2 regions of the Methylobacterium brachiatum genome follow, and region 1 is predicted to be linked to the other one. Evidence: riboswitches for the same ligand, from Rfam matches in the RefSeq annotation. Region 1 holds a riboswitch; the other holds the start of a gene.

Evidence for each region. A riboswitch is a leader RNA that binds a small molecule or an ion and turns the genes downstream of it on or off. The one in region 1 is predicted to bind cobalamin.
Region 2: it holds a riboswitch for cobalamin, as region 1 does, so the genes downstream of both, BMZ47_RS07480 (CbtB domain-containing protein) here and BMZ47_RS21710 (TonB-dependent receptor) in region 1, are expected to answer to the same signal.

The regions. Positions count from the first base shown of each region.
Region 1 covers NZ_FOQW01000018.1:5,737-12,778, forward strand. Annotated here, with positions in the region: gene BMZ47_RS21685 (alpha/beta fold hydrolase) at 160-873, shown strand; gene BMZ47_RS21690 (RluA family pseudouridine synthase) at 840-2,249, opposite strand; gene BMZ47_RS21695 (PLP-dependent cysteine synthase family protein) at 2,397-3,359, opposite strand; gene BMZ47_RS21700 (NUDIX hydrolase) at 3,425-3,886, opposite strand; gene BMZ47_RS29275 (HigA family addiction module antitoxin) at 4,107-4,754, opposite strand; cobalamin riboswitch at 4,877-5,071, shown strand; gene BMZ47_RS21710 (TonB-dependent receptor) at 5,361-7,042, shown strand, end outside.
Region 2 covers NZ_FOQW01000005.1:271,405-278,446, forward strand. Annotated here, with positions in the region: gene BMZ47_RS07465 (S10 family peptidase) at 1-812, shown strand, start outside; gene BMZ47_RS07470 (discoidin/SUN/FTP domain-containing protein) at 816-2,168, opposite strand; gene BMZ47_RS07475 (DUF4424 domain-containing protein) at 2,294-3,310, opposite strand; cobalamin riboswitch at 3,559-3,753, shown strand; gene BMZ47_RS07480 (CbtB domain-containing protein) at 3,788-3,970, shown strand; gene BMZ47_RS07485 (CbtA family protein) at 3,987-4,721, shown strand; gene BMZ47_RS07490 (DUF1636 family protein) at 4,714-5,112, shown strand; gene cobW (cobalamin biosynthesis protein CobW) at 5,109-6,143, shown strand; gene BMZ47_RS07500 (Uma2 family endonuclease) at 6,256-6,861, shown strand; gene cobN (cobaltochelatase subunit CobN) at 6,873-7,042, shown strand, end outside.

The DNA of each region.
Region 1 (7,042 bases):
GGTCTCGAACCGCGGGAAATCGGCCCCGCGGCGGAACGGCGGGTCACGGATCAGCATATGAGGCGAGTCGGCCGATTGCCAAGGCGTGGCGGACGCGCGACCTATGGGCCGCGGGCGGCGCTGCACCGGGATATTGGGGCCGGCACGCGTGAGAGCCCCATGACCCTCGTCCTGCTCCCCGGCTTCATGACCGATCCCGACCTCTGGGCGGACATGCTGCCGCGCCTCGCGCCGCTCGGCCCGGTCCTGCACGGCGACCTCACCCGGGATTCCGGCATCGACGCCATGGCACGGCGGGTCGCCGCGGCGGCGCCCGAGCGATTCGCGCTGATCGGCTTCTCCATGGGCGGCTACGTGGCGCGGGAGATCGCGCGGCTCGCGCCGGAGCGGGTCCGGGCGCTCGTGCTGATCGCCACCTCGGCCCGGGCCGACACCCCGGCCCAGGCGAGGCGGAAGGCGGCGGCCGTGGAGAACGTCCGCCGCCGGGGATTTTCGGGGCTCAGCCGGGCCGCGATCCTCGGCTCGGTCCATCCCGACCGGGCCGGCGACGCGGCGCTGATCGCCCGTATCCGCGCGATGGGCGACCGGCTCGGCGGCGACGTGTTCCTGCGCCAGGCCGGTGAGGCCCGTACCAGCGACCTGGACCGGCTCGGCGCGATCGCCTGCCCGACCCGGGTGGTGGCCGCCGCCCAGGACGGCCTGCGCAGCCTCGACGAGGCGCGGGAACTGCAGGCCGGCATTCCGGGCGCCGCCCTGACGGTGATCGACGGCTCCGGCCACATGCTGCCGATGGAGGCCCCCGACGCCCTGGCGGAGGCCGTCGTGCCGTGGCTCCGGGCTCAGCTCTCCGGCGCCTCGACGATCGGGTCGTAGCGGGAGGCGTCGAAGCCCAGGAGGTTCCAGCTCTGGGCCATGTGCGGCGGCAGCGGCGCGCTGACATCCACCGGCCGGCCGGTGCGCGGATGCGGGATCACGATACGGCGGGCGAGCAGGTGCAGCCGGTTCTGGATGCCGCCGGGCAGCTCCCAGTTCTCCACCGAGAAGTATTTCGGGTCGCCGACGATCGGGTGGCCGATATGGGCCGCGTGGGCGCGCAGCTGGTGGGTCCGCCCGGTGACCGGCTTGAACGACAGCCAGGAGAGCTTCTGGGCGGCCTGATCGACCATGGCGTAATAGGTGAGCGCGTGGCTCGCGCCCTCGTCGCCGTGCTTGGCGACCCGCATGCGCGCGTCGGCATCGGTCGGCTCGTCCTTGGCGAGGTAGGTCGAGACCCGCCCCTGCCGCACCCGCGGCACGCCCGCGGTGAGCGCCCAGTAGATCTTTCGCGCCGCCCGCGAGCGGAAGCTCTTGGCGAGCGTCGCGGCGGCCAGCCGCGTCTTGGCGATGATCAGGCAGCCGGCCGTATCCTTGTCGAGCCGGTGGACGAGACGGGGCTTCTGGCCGTCCGGCCCGGTCAGCGCCGCGAGCAGCCCGTCGACGTGGCGGACCGTGCCCGACCCGCCCTGGACCGCGAGGCCGAAGGGCTTGTTGAGGATCATCATGTCGGCGTCCTCGTAGAGGATCAGCGAGCGGATGAACTCGGCATCGTCCTGCTCCCGGGCGGCGCTGCGCGGCCGCTCGGTCGGCTGGTCGAGGCGCAGCGGCGGGACGCGCACGCTCATGCCCGGCTCCAGCCGGTCGTTCGGCTTGGCGCGCTTGCCGTCGACCCGCAGCTCGCCCTTGCGGACGATGCTCTGGACCCGGGTGAAGGGCAGGAGCGGAAAGCGCGCGGTGAGGAAGCGGTCGATGCGCATGCCCGCCTCGTCCGGTTCGACCGTCAGGGTCTGCACACCGGAGGCGAGGGTCGCGGAGGCGGCGGCGCGCTGCTCGCGCCGGGTCGGGCCGGCCGGCGGCGCCGAGGGCTCGGGCCGCGACTCGACGGATCTGGCCTGCGCCTTCGCAGCCGGCCTGGGGCCGGGCCGCGGCGGCGCCTTGCGCGGGGGCGGCGCATCCTTGCGCTCGTCCCGGGCCGGCCGGGGCTTCGGCTGGGCGGCAGCCGCCGCGGCCGCGGCGACGGCGTGGGGCGTGCCCGCCGCGGTCCAGGGATCGCGCGCGCCGGCATCGTCGCCGCGGTTGCGGGCGGCGCGCTCGGCGGCGTCGCGGGCGCTGGTGCGCGGGCCGGTGCGGGCGCGCTCGCCATACGGCTGAAACTTACCGGCCGGGGGCTTGCGCCCCTTCGGGCCGCCGCGTGGGGGTGGTCGTGTCGTCATGATTCCGCCAGCACCCGTCTCCGCTTCGGACGGAACGTCCGGGCGCATCGGCCGCGGCGTCGCGGAGGACCCGGACCGATGGGGTCGCCCGGCTCTAGCATCGCGGGGGCGCAGCGGCAAAGGCGGTGGTGGCCGGCGCCACAACCGTCAGTACTTGAGACCGGTGTCGCACAGTACCGTGACGGCGACCGCGTCCGCCGGCAGGCGGCCCGAGGCGAGCAGGGATGCGGCGGCGCAGACATTGGCGGCCGCCGAGTAGCCGACATGCAGGCCCTCCCGCGTCGCCAGCAACCGGCGCCAGCGCGCGGCCTCGTCGTCGGACACCGCGAGGGCCAGATCCATGAGCCCGGGATCCCAATGCGGCGGCACGCTGCCGTAGCCCGTCCCCTGCAGGACATGGCGCGGCTTGGCGACGGGCTCGCCCGCCAATGGCCGGCAGCCCTCGGGCTCCACCGCCGCACAGAGGACATGTGGGTTGCGCGCCCGGAGCGCCGCCGCGACCCCGAGGAAGGTCGCACCCGTTCCCACCGACGCGACCCAGGCCTCGATCCGCCCGCCGCATTGCGCCCAGATCTCCGGGCCGGTCGTATCCCGGTGGATCGCGACGCCTTCCGGGGCGTGAAACTGGTCGACGTAGAAACCGCCGCGCTCCCGGGCGGCGTGCCGCGCCGCCTCGGCGGCGGCCGCGACATCGGCCCCGGTCACCTGTCCCGGCACCCCGTCGACCTGCGGGACCAGCACGACCTCCGCCCCGAGCGCCTCCAGCATCCGCGCCCGCTGCGGGCTGTTCCCGGCCGACAGGGTGACGACCAGCGGGTGACCCAGCGTGGCGCAGGCCACGGCCAGGCCGGTCCCCATATTGCCGCTCGACATCTCCACGACCGGGGCGGCCGGGGCGAGCCGCCCATCCGCCCGGGCGGCGCGCAGGATCGCGCGGGCCGCCCTGTCCTTGACGCTTCCGCCGGGCTGCATGAACTCGGCTTTCGCCAGGATGCGGCCCGGTCCGGGATGGACCCGGTCGAGGGCGATCAGGGGCGTGCGGCCAATAAGGTCGAGGGCGGACGCGGCGATGGTCGATGGCACGGACGCGGCCCCGGCGCGGGTGATCACGCCGCACAGCCTAGCAGCGGCTTCCGGGCCCCGACAGGGCCGGAACCGAGGACGCGCATTCGCGGCTACGGCCGCCCCTCGGCGAGAAGCCGCGCCTTGAGCCCGACCGGGTACAGATCCGGCCCGCCCGCGCGATCCAGTTCCTCCAGATCGCACCAGCGGGCGATGCAGGGCGTGCCGCAATCCTCGTGGAAGACCACCCGCTCCTGCGTATCCAGCGCGCTCGGCGGCAGGGCGACCGGGAACAGGAACAGCACCTCGTGCCCCGGACTGCCCTCGTGTGTGTACAGGTTCTCCATCACGAACGGGGCACCGAGAACCCGCACGGTGAGGCCGAGCTCTTCCCGGAACTCCCGCACGAGCGCCGCCTCCGCCGGCTCGCCGAACCCGACGCTGCCCCCGAGGGGGCGCACGCCCTTGAGGCGCCCGTCATCGGTATAGACCTCGGCGACGAGCAGCCGGCCTCCCCGCCAGGGCAGGCCGAGCGCCTTCACGCGGATCTCCGAAGGGGGGCGCCAGACATGCATGGGGTTCGGTATTCCGCGCCGCCGAGGGGCGCAACGGCCTGCACTGGCCTCCAGAGCGCCAAGCTGCGCGGCGCCGTGTCGGACTGTCCGGCCCAGCGCGGCGCAGATTTCATGGGGTGGCGCGTTTCGACATCCCGGCCGACGCGCAGCGTGCCCGCCGTCGAAACTGGGATCGTCCCTGCGGCTCAGGCCAGGTTATCCGCGCCGCCGAGGACGAATCTCACCCGATCGCGTATGCGCGCTTGACGATCGGTTCGGGCCGATCGGCCGGATCCTGGACCCGCGGCGCGGCCGCGAGTTCGCTCTGGATCTCGGCCTGGTGCTTGCGCGCGTTGGCGATCTCGAAGCGGGTCTGCAGCTCCATCAGCGTTTCCATGCTGCACCCGAACACCGTCTCGATGCGCAGGGCCAGATCCGCCGTGAGTGCCGTCTTCTCGTTGAGGAAGTCGGACAGCGCCTGACGGGTCACGCCGAGCAAGCTGGCCGCGGCCATGACGGTCAGGTTGCGCGCCTCCAAAATATTGCGCCGCACGAACCCGCCGGGATGACCAGGATTTTCCAGTTGATACGTGATACTCATCGCGCCCCCCTTGTCTACGTCAGCTCTAGACCATCGGTTTATAGAGATGTCTCGTACGTCCCGTGAGACGATCTTATTACCTCCCCCTTTCATCAGCTTGGCCGATATACGCGGCAGATCACCAGTGGTTCCACCGACAACGACCCTATGTAACCTGTGATGATGCTCAATATCGAGCAAATCATCGAGAAATTTTTCTCGTAAGTGTTTCATTTTCTGCAATACATGGGGTGAATGACTGATAATATTACCCATCGATACAAAGCCGAGTTGCAAAAAGACTTGCAATTACGTCCGCGCCCGGCGAGCCCGCCAATGCCCCTGACGTGCAGCCGGTCGTCCAGGCCGGTGCGGAAGGGACCCGCCCACAACCGAAGATACCCAGACGCTTGACGTCCCAGCGGCACACGGCCAAGCTGATCACCGACGGTTCCCCTCGGGGATCAAAAGGGAACGCGGTGAGGGGCCTGCCCCGATGCCGCGGCTGTCCCCGCAACTGTAAGCGGTGAGCCCTTCACCACCACGTCACTGGGTTTCGGCCCGGGAAGACGGTGCGAGGGCGGCGACCCGCGAGCCAGGAGACCTGCCGTCAGCCGTGGTCACACGCGAAACGCGCCGGGCGGGGTGTCCTGGCGGGTGTCGAGACGCCCGTGCGTGAGCACGGATGGCGAGGCCTCGTTCGCGGTGACGTGCCACAGCAAGCGCGCCCGCGTCCCGGTTCCCGATGCCCTCCCTTGTCGTGCCGATCCCGGCCGCGTCTCCGCGCGGCCCGATCCTCCGCCCGAGCCCTTGCGCTCGACGCGCGCGAGGCCCGGCCACCACGGATAGCAATGTTATAACATTGCTTATAGGACATCCGGGCCGGCGGCCGCCGCGCACGGATTCACGCACGCTATGTCCCGACCGAAAAATCCTCTCCGCAGCCGGCGCGCGCCGCTCTGCGGAGCCCTCCTCACCCTCCTGGCGAGCCCGGCCGCGTCCCAGGAGAGCGTCGCCCTCGACCAGCTCTCCGTCGAGGGGGAGGGCGGGGTCAGCCTGACCCGGGCCGCCCCGACCGGGCTGAACCTGGGCACCCCCGACCGGACCGCGAGCCGGCTCGGCCTGACGCCGCTGGAGACGCCCGCGAGCGTCGACATCGTGTCCGGCGAGACCGCGCGGCTGCGCGGCCAGGATACGATCGCCGAGGCGGTGACCCAGGACGCCACCGGCATCACCACGATCGCGGCGCCGGGCAACGGCAACGGCGCGTTCACGTCCCGCGGTTTCGCGGGGCCGAACTCGATTCAGCAGCTCTACGACGGCACCCGCTTCTATGTCGGCGCCAACACGGTGACGTTCCCGTTCGACACCTGGAACGTCGAGCGCATCGAGGTGCTGCGCGGGCCGTCCTCGGTGCTCTACGGCGACGGCGCCATCGGCGGGGTCATCAACGTCGTGCCCAAGAAGCCGGTCTTCGTGCCGATCAACACGGCCCGCGCGGTGATCGGCACCGACGGCGTCGCGCGGCTCGCACTGGATTCGGGCGGGGCGCTCGGCCGGGAGGAATTCGGCGAGACCTTCGCGTATCGCCTGAACGTCAGCGGTAACCGCGCCGACGGCTGGATCCGGCCGGAGGGCGATTTCCGCAACCTCGCGGTCTCGGCCGCCCTGCTGTTCCAGCCGAGCCCGGACCTCGCCTTCACGGTGAGCCACGATCTCGGCTACCAGGAGCCGGCGCGCTACTGGGGCACGCCCCTGGTCGAAGGCAGAATCCCGGACCTGATCCGGTTCAACAACTACAACGTCCGCGACGCGAAGATCACCTGGGCGGATAACTGGACCCAGTTCAAGACCGAGTGGACGCCCTCGGCCGACATCACCGTGCGCAACACCGCCTATCGGCTCACCAGCCGGCGGCACTGGCTCGATGTCGAGCAGTACATCTACAACCGCGGGACGGGACGGGTCGATCGCGGCGATTACCTCGAGATCTATCACAGCCAGGAACAGGTCGGGAATCGCCTCGACGCCAGCGTCAAGGGCAGCCTGTTCGGCCTGCCGAACGCGTTCGCGGTCGGGTTCGACGTGAACCACATCGATTTCCGCCACACGAACAATTTCTATTTCGACCAGACCACCAGCGTGCCGCTGACCGGCTACGATCCGGGCTTCTTCCCGCAGAACGGGCGGGCGCGGCCGGCCTACGCCACGCAGACCAGCCAGGCCTCGGTCTTCGCCGAGGACCGGGTGATCCTGTCGGACAAGCTCTCGTTCCTCACCGGCATGCGCCTCGACGTGCCGACGCTCCAGCGCGAGGACCTGCAGACCGGATCGCAGTTCGAGAAGACCTACCGCGCGCTCGGTTACCGGTTCGGCCTGGTCTACAACCCGACGCCGGACAGCGCGCTCTACGCGCAGTACAGCTTCGCCACCGACCCGGTGAACAGCCTCATCACGCTCAATCAGTCGCTGGCCGGGTTCCAGCTCGCCACCGGCACGCAGGTCGAGATCGGCGCCAAGGGGCTCGCCTTCGACGGCGCCCTCGAATGGACGGTGGCCGGCTACCGGATCGTCAAGGACAACCTGATCTCGGCCGT
Region 2 (7,042 bases), on a different contig from region 1:
ACGTGCTGAAGCTGCCCTCCCTGGCGGCCGGCGCCCTGGAACGGGCCGGCACCATGCCGAATCCGGCGCTGCTGAGCGACGCCGAGGCCTACGCGGCGGGGCCGTATCTGACCGACCTGCTCAAGGGCCCGAGCGACACCGCCGCGGTCGCCCGGATGACCGACAAGGTCGCGCCGCTCACCGGCTTCGACCCGGCCTTCGTCCGCGCCCAGGCCGCGCGTCTCTCCACCCGCAGCATCCAGCGCGAGATCGACCGGACGGAGGGCCGCGTCACCAGCGCCTACGACACCGGCATCACCGGCTGGGACCCGAACCCGGATGCCGCGCAGCCGAGCTTCGAGGATCCGCAGCTCACCGCGCTCCAGGCGCCGCTGACCAGCGCCATGCTCGACCTCTACGCGCGCACGCTGAAATGGCCCATGCCGAACCTGCGCTACGAGCTTCTGAGCAACGCGGTGAATCGCGGCTGGAGCTGGGGCTCGGGCCGGCAGGCGCCGGAAGTGCTCTCGAACCTCAAGGGCGTCCTGGCTCTCGACGGCCAGCTGCGCGTCCTCGTCGCCCACGGCTTCACCGATCTCGTGACGCCGTATTACGCCTCGAAGCTGCTGCTGGCGCAGGTCCCGGCCTACGGCGCCGGGCGTCTCAGCCTCGCGGTCTATCCCGGGGGGCACATGTTCTATTCGCGCGACGATTCCCGGGCCGCGTTCAAGCGCGATGTCCGGCGGCTCTACCAGGACGCCCTCAAGGCCCGCGATGGCGGCTCGGCGCCTCCGGCCGGGGCACCGGCGGAACGGCTCAAGGACGCGCCCTGACGGTCACGCCGCGTCGTCGAACGCGAGCGCCTCGGCCGGATAGTCGATCATCATCCGGCGCTGGGCGTCGGTGTTCTGCCACTCGCCGACCTTCATGTAGCGTCCCGCGATGTCCCGGACCTCGACCAGCTTGCGGATGGTCTCGATGCCCTGGAACGCCTGCGGCCAATTGGACGCGAAGTAGAACACCTGCTCGACCCGCTCCGACAGGTGGCAGATCGCCGGACCGAAAGTGCCCAGGCCGAAGACGAGGTAGCGACCGTTCACCAGCGCCGCGACATCGGCCACGAGCGACTCGCTCTGCGTCTCCACCGGCAGGCCCAGGCCTTTCGCGTAGGCTTCCACCTCGGCGATCACCGGGTTCAGCCGGTTCTCGAAGACCAGCTTGACCGAGCGGATCCGCCCCTCGCCGCGCAGCCGGTCGATGACCATGCGGTAGAAGGCGAAGGGCGGCTGCGGGTAGTGCGGATCGACCCAGGTGCTGAAGATGTCGCCCGAGCGGATATGGATCAGGAGCTGGTCGTCGGGCTTGGGGGGGAACGTCGCCGGCAGCCCGTTGAACAGCGGGCGGATGATCTCCTGGATGATCGCCCGCGAATCCGGCGGCGTCTCGAGCCCCACCAGACGCTGGAACTGCGTCGGGTCGAAATACAGGCCGGACAGGAAGTAGCCGTCCGCCGGCAGCGCCTCATCCGGCGGGATAAAGGTGATGCCGTCGCGGGTGAGCCGCTCGGTCAGGAAGATCACCTTGCTGCGGTCGACCTTCGGGACCTTGACGTATTTGAGGTTCAACGCCTTCGCGACCGAGAGCGCGATGATGTACTGGACCAGGCAATTGCCGAACGCGCCGTTCTCGAACAGCGACAGGCCGACGAGGGTGCGGCTCGCCCGATCCGGTCCGCTCTCCAGGCTGTAGGCGAGGTAGCGGTTGGCGCCCGGCTTCTCGTTGAGGAGCGTCACGTCGAGGTCGAGCATCGCACGCAGCGCGATCAGGTCGATCGCGGCCTCCTCGGCGCGGACCTGCACGGCGGCCACCCGGTCGGGATTCGGCACCGCGATGCGCACGGACCGCGTCCAGGCGCGCTCATCGGCCTCGATGAATGCGGTGCTGGAGCCCGCCTCGCTCTGCCGGGACGCAAGGCCGGGCTCCGACCAGGACGCGCCGTCCTGCAGCACGAGGATCGCGACATCCGCGGCGGGTGCCGGATCCACCCCATTCCACACCACGACGATGGAATGGATCGGGAAACGGCCGCCGAGATCGATCTCCAGCCAGGTCGTATTCGCGACCGCTTGCGGCGTGCGGCCATCGGCGAGGTCGACGAGGGCGGGATTCGAGTCGTCTGCCGGGGCCATCATGTCTCCGGGGCGGATCTGGGCCGGTCGCGCCGGGGCGCAGCCGGACGGCGCGACCGGCGGTGCCCGCATCGACACCGGCCCGTCAAGCCCGCCCGCTGAAGCCATCGCGCCCGGTCGCCGGCTCAGCCGTTCGTCCCGGACTTCAGGAGGAGGATGTCGATGTCGCGCTGGGGGACGTAATCCTTCACGACCATCTCGAACGTGGTCGGCCCGGTCTTCTTCACGTTGGTGCCGCAGAACGCGATGAGGGTCGCTGGGTCGCCCTTGTCCACGACCAGCTTGAACGTGCCGATCGGTCCCGCCCAGTTCCCCCCGGACGTGATGACGTAGGAGAGGTACTGCTCATAGGCCTGGAACGACCGGCTGCCATCCGCGCTCGCCCGGCGGTACAAAGCCTGGGCCGCCTTCTCGAACGCGGGCTCCGTGCAGTAGCGGGTGGCGTATTGCGCCTTCTGCGCCGGGTCCACGTTCGGAGCGCCGTAGGACAGGCTGGGCAGGCTGCCCAGGCTCGGCACGTAGCTCTGGCGGACCGTGATCTCCCGGCCGGCCGGGAAGACCTGCCGGCGCCAGAACTTCGATTTCAGCGTCCAGAGCGGGACATCCGCGATCGTGCCATCCTTGTGCACCTGCCGCTCCAGGATGCCGTCGGCGGCCAGGGCGAGGCGCCGGCGCTCGCCCAGACGGCGCAGGGCCTCTTCCGTCGCCTCGACGGTCGGCATCAGGGGAATGCCCAGGCCCTTGAGGCGATCCGTGATCTCGACGGGCGGCGCACCGTTCCGGATCAGGAAGGCGCGCTGCTCGACTTGCGATTCGACCGGCCGTCCATCGACCTCGGTGGCGAACTTGAGGAAGTTGTCGTGGGCCGGATCGGGAATCGCGGTCAGCATCTCGCGATCCCCGGTGACGTCGGGCATCGGAAACGCGATGGTGGTCTCGATATCGGCGTCGGTGAGGTTGCGGAACCGGTAGTCGATCCGCACGGCCTTCTCGGACAGGTACAGTTCCTCGGAGGCGAGCGCGATCTTGTCGGTCTTCTCGAGGACCAGACCGCCCGCGGCGAGCGCGGCGCTGCTGTCATCCGCCCGGGCGGGCAAGGACGCCGTCGCCGCGAGGGCGAGGGCCAGCCACAAGGTTCGCATCGGTATCACACTCAACATGCTCGGGAATCGGCGGCCTGCGCGGCCGCTGCGGGAGTCGTCCGCCGGCAGTCCGGATGATCGGGGCTGATCATGTTCGGCAAGTCGGGGCGGGACGGTTTCACCGCGAAGATCGTCGCCCGGACGCGGCAAAAGCTTCACAGCAACCGACCACACCACTGAACCACGTCATACCCGAAGAGTCGGAGATGATTCCGCCGCGCCTCCGTTGTGCGAGAGCTGTCATGCGTCTACAACGATCCCGTGACGGTGCCCCGGCAACGGGGTGAAAAGGGAATGCGGTGAGGAGCGCGAGTTCCGAATCCGCGGCTGCCCCCGCAACTGTGAGCGGCGAGCGTCTGCCAGTAGGCCACCGGAGCGATCCGGGAAGGCGGCAGGCGCGCCGAGCCGCGAGCCAGGAGACCTGCCGTCACGCTGAGATCCCGCAATGCCGCCGGTGGGGCGGCTGGAGACACGCTGATGACCACCTCGACCCTCGCACCCGTCGCCACCGGCACCCGCGCTGCCGAGCGCCCGGTCGCCGTCGCGATCGCGGCTTTCCTCGGACTCGGCCTGCTGTTCATGGCGGGCTTCTCGCCGGCGATCGCGCTGCACAACGCGGCGCACGATTTCCGGCACACCCAAAACTTCCCCTGCCACTGACGCCCCTGCCCCAGGGATGATCATCCGGCTTCTGTCGGCGGCTCTGGCCGCCGGCTTCCTCGCGGCCGTCGTCGTGACGGGCCTCGAGCTGACGCTGACCTCGCCGCTGATCGTGGCGGCCGAGCGTTACGAACATCAACAGACGCATCAGGCCGAGCGCGGCCTGCCGATCGTCCTGGCGCATGCCGGGCACGATCATGCCGCGCCGGATGCTGCGCCCGAATGGCAGCCCGGCGAGGGCCTGCCGCGCATGGCGTTCACGGCCCTGGCGACCCTCGTGGGCGCGGTGGGCTATGCGCTGCTGCTCGGTGCGGCGATCCTCGCCTGCGGGCGGGAGCCGACCCGCCAGGTCGGCGTCGCCTTCGCGATCGCGGGCTTCGCCAGCGTCGCCCTGGCCCCGGGCCTCGGCCTGCCGCCCGAACTGCCCGGCAGCGAGGCGGCACCGCTCGCCACCCGCCAAGCCTGGTGGGTGATGACCGCCGCCGCCACCGGCATGGGCCTGTACCTGATCGCGATCCGGCGCTCGCTGATCGCGATCCTGGGCGGGCTCGTTCTGATCATCGCCCCACACGTGGCCGGCGCACCGCAGGCCCCCGAGGCCGCCTCCGAGCTTCCGGCGGCGCTGGCGGCACAGTTCGCGGCCCGCTCGCTGGCGATCAGCTTCGTGTTCTGGCTGCTGATCGGTCTCGGCTTCGGCTGGGCGTGGCAGGCCTTCGCCCGGGGCCCGGCGCGCGGGACGGCCCATGCCTGAGACCGTCCTCTACGTCTGCACCACCTGCCGCCGCCCGGGCGACGACCCGGACGGCCCGCGGGCCGGGGCGCGCCTGCTCGACGCCCTGCGCGCGGGCAACGCCGCGCCGGACCTACGGATCGAGGGGGTCGAGTGCCTCTCGGTCTGCAAACGGCCCTGCTCGGTGGCGGTCGCCTCCGCGAACCGCTGGACCTACGTCTACGGCGACATGGATCCGATCGAGTCCGCCGCCATTATCCTCGGCGGCCTCGCGTCCTACGCGGCGACGCAGGACGGCATCGTACCGTGGCGGGAGCGGCCCGCCGCCTTCAAGACCGGCGTGATCGCCCGGATCCCGCCCTTCCCCGATCCCCGCCCGCTTCCGGCCGGCACCCTGGAGGCTGCGGAATGACCATCGTCACCAAGATCCCCTGCACCATCGTCACCGGCTTCCTCGGGGCCGGAAAGACCACCCTGGTCCGCCACGTCGTCGAGAACGCCAAGGGCCGCCGCCTGGCGATCCTGGTCAACGAATTCGGCGATGTCGGCTTCGACAAGTCGTTCCTGGCCGCCTGCGGGGTCGAGGGCTGCACCGAGGACTCCATCGTCGAGCTGCCGAATGGCTGCATCTGCTGCACCGTGGCCGACGATTTCGTGCCGGCGCTCGAGACCCTGCTCGGCCGCGCGGAGCCGCCGGAGCACATCCTGATCGAGACCTCCGGCCTCGCCCTGCCGAAACCCCTGGTCCAGGCCTTCCAGTGGCCGGCGATCCGCTCGCGGGTCACCGTCGACGGGGTCGTGGCCGTGGTGGACGGTCCGGCCGTGGCCGCCGGTGCCTTCGCGGAGGATCCCGCGGCGCTGGCCGCCCAGCGCGCCGCCGACACGGCGGTCGATCACGACAACCCGCTGGAGGAGGTGTTCGAGGACCAGCTCCTCTGCGCCGACCTCGTCGTTCTCAACAAGTCCGACTTGCTCGATGCCGAGACCCGGGCGCGGGTGCGCGCCGAGGTCGAGGGGCATCTGCCCCGGGCCGTGAAGGTGGTCGAGACCGCCAACGGCGCGATCGACCCGCTGGTGCTGCTCGGGCTCGGCGCGGCCGCCGAGGACGACCTCGATGCCCGCCCCTCGCATCACGGCGACGGCGAGGATCACGACCACGACGATTTCGAGACCGTGGCCCTACCGGTCCGCCCGGCCATCACCGCCGGCGACCTCGCGGCCCGGGTGGAGAAGGCCGCCGAAGCTCCGGGCGTCCTGCGCATCAAGGGGTTCGCCGAGGTCGAGGGCAAGGCCATGCGCCTCGTGGTGCAGGGGGTCGGCCGGCGCGTCGTCCACCATTTCGACCGTCCCTGGCGGGCGGGCGAGAGCCGTGACGGGCGCCTCGTGGTGATCGGCCTGAAGGGGTTCGACCAGGGCGCCGTCGCCGCGGCGCTCGCGGGATAACGGCCTATCTTGCTATCGTATCGTGGTCGCAGACAATCGATCCCGGACTTTGCGCATCGTGTGCTAGTCTCCAAGAGTGACGCGTGTTGGGGCCGAGGGAGCGCCTCGAACCATGCTGGATCGCAAGCCAGAACCGATGTCGGTTGACGCGTTCCTCACCTGGGCCGAGACCCAGGCCGAGCGCTACGAGCTCGTCGGTGGCGTGCCCGTCCGGATGATGGCAGGTGCGCGCAACATTCACGACGATATCGTGGTGAACCTGCTCGCCCTGCTGCGTACGAACCTACGGGGCAGCGGCTGCCGGCCCTTCACCGGCGATGGCAGCGTCGAGACCTTGCCGGGCCAGATCCGACGGCCGGATGTCGGCGTCGATTGCGGTATACGCGATCCCAACGCCCTGATCGCGGCCGAGCCGCGCCTCGTGGCGGAAGTCTTGTCGCCGACGACCCGCGACTTCGATGCCTTCGCCAAGCTGGCGGAATACAAGGCCGTGGTCAGCCTCGCGCACATCTTGCTCGTCGAACCGAACGCTCCCGAAATTCGGTCGTGGTCTCGCGACGATGCAGGGGCTTGGCAGGAAGCGCGCGTCACGGGACTCGACGCGACACTGGAGCTGCCCGCCCTGCGCCTGAGCCTGCCGCTGGCCGAGATCTACGACGGCGTCACCTTCCCGGTCCGACCGCGCCTCGTCGCGGACGAACCCCGCCCGGTGGAATAGGCCCGGGCGCCATGCATCTCGTTCGCATCGATAGCGTCTCGCTCGACGAGGGCGAGGCGGCGGTGGATCTCGGGCAGGAGCCCGGGGACCTCGTCGTGCTGTCGTTCACCGACAGCGACCTCGCCGGGATCGGGCAGGCCCAGGCCGCCGAGCCGGGTTTGCCGAGCCTGCGGCTCGCCAA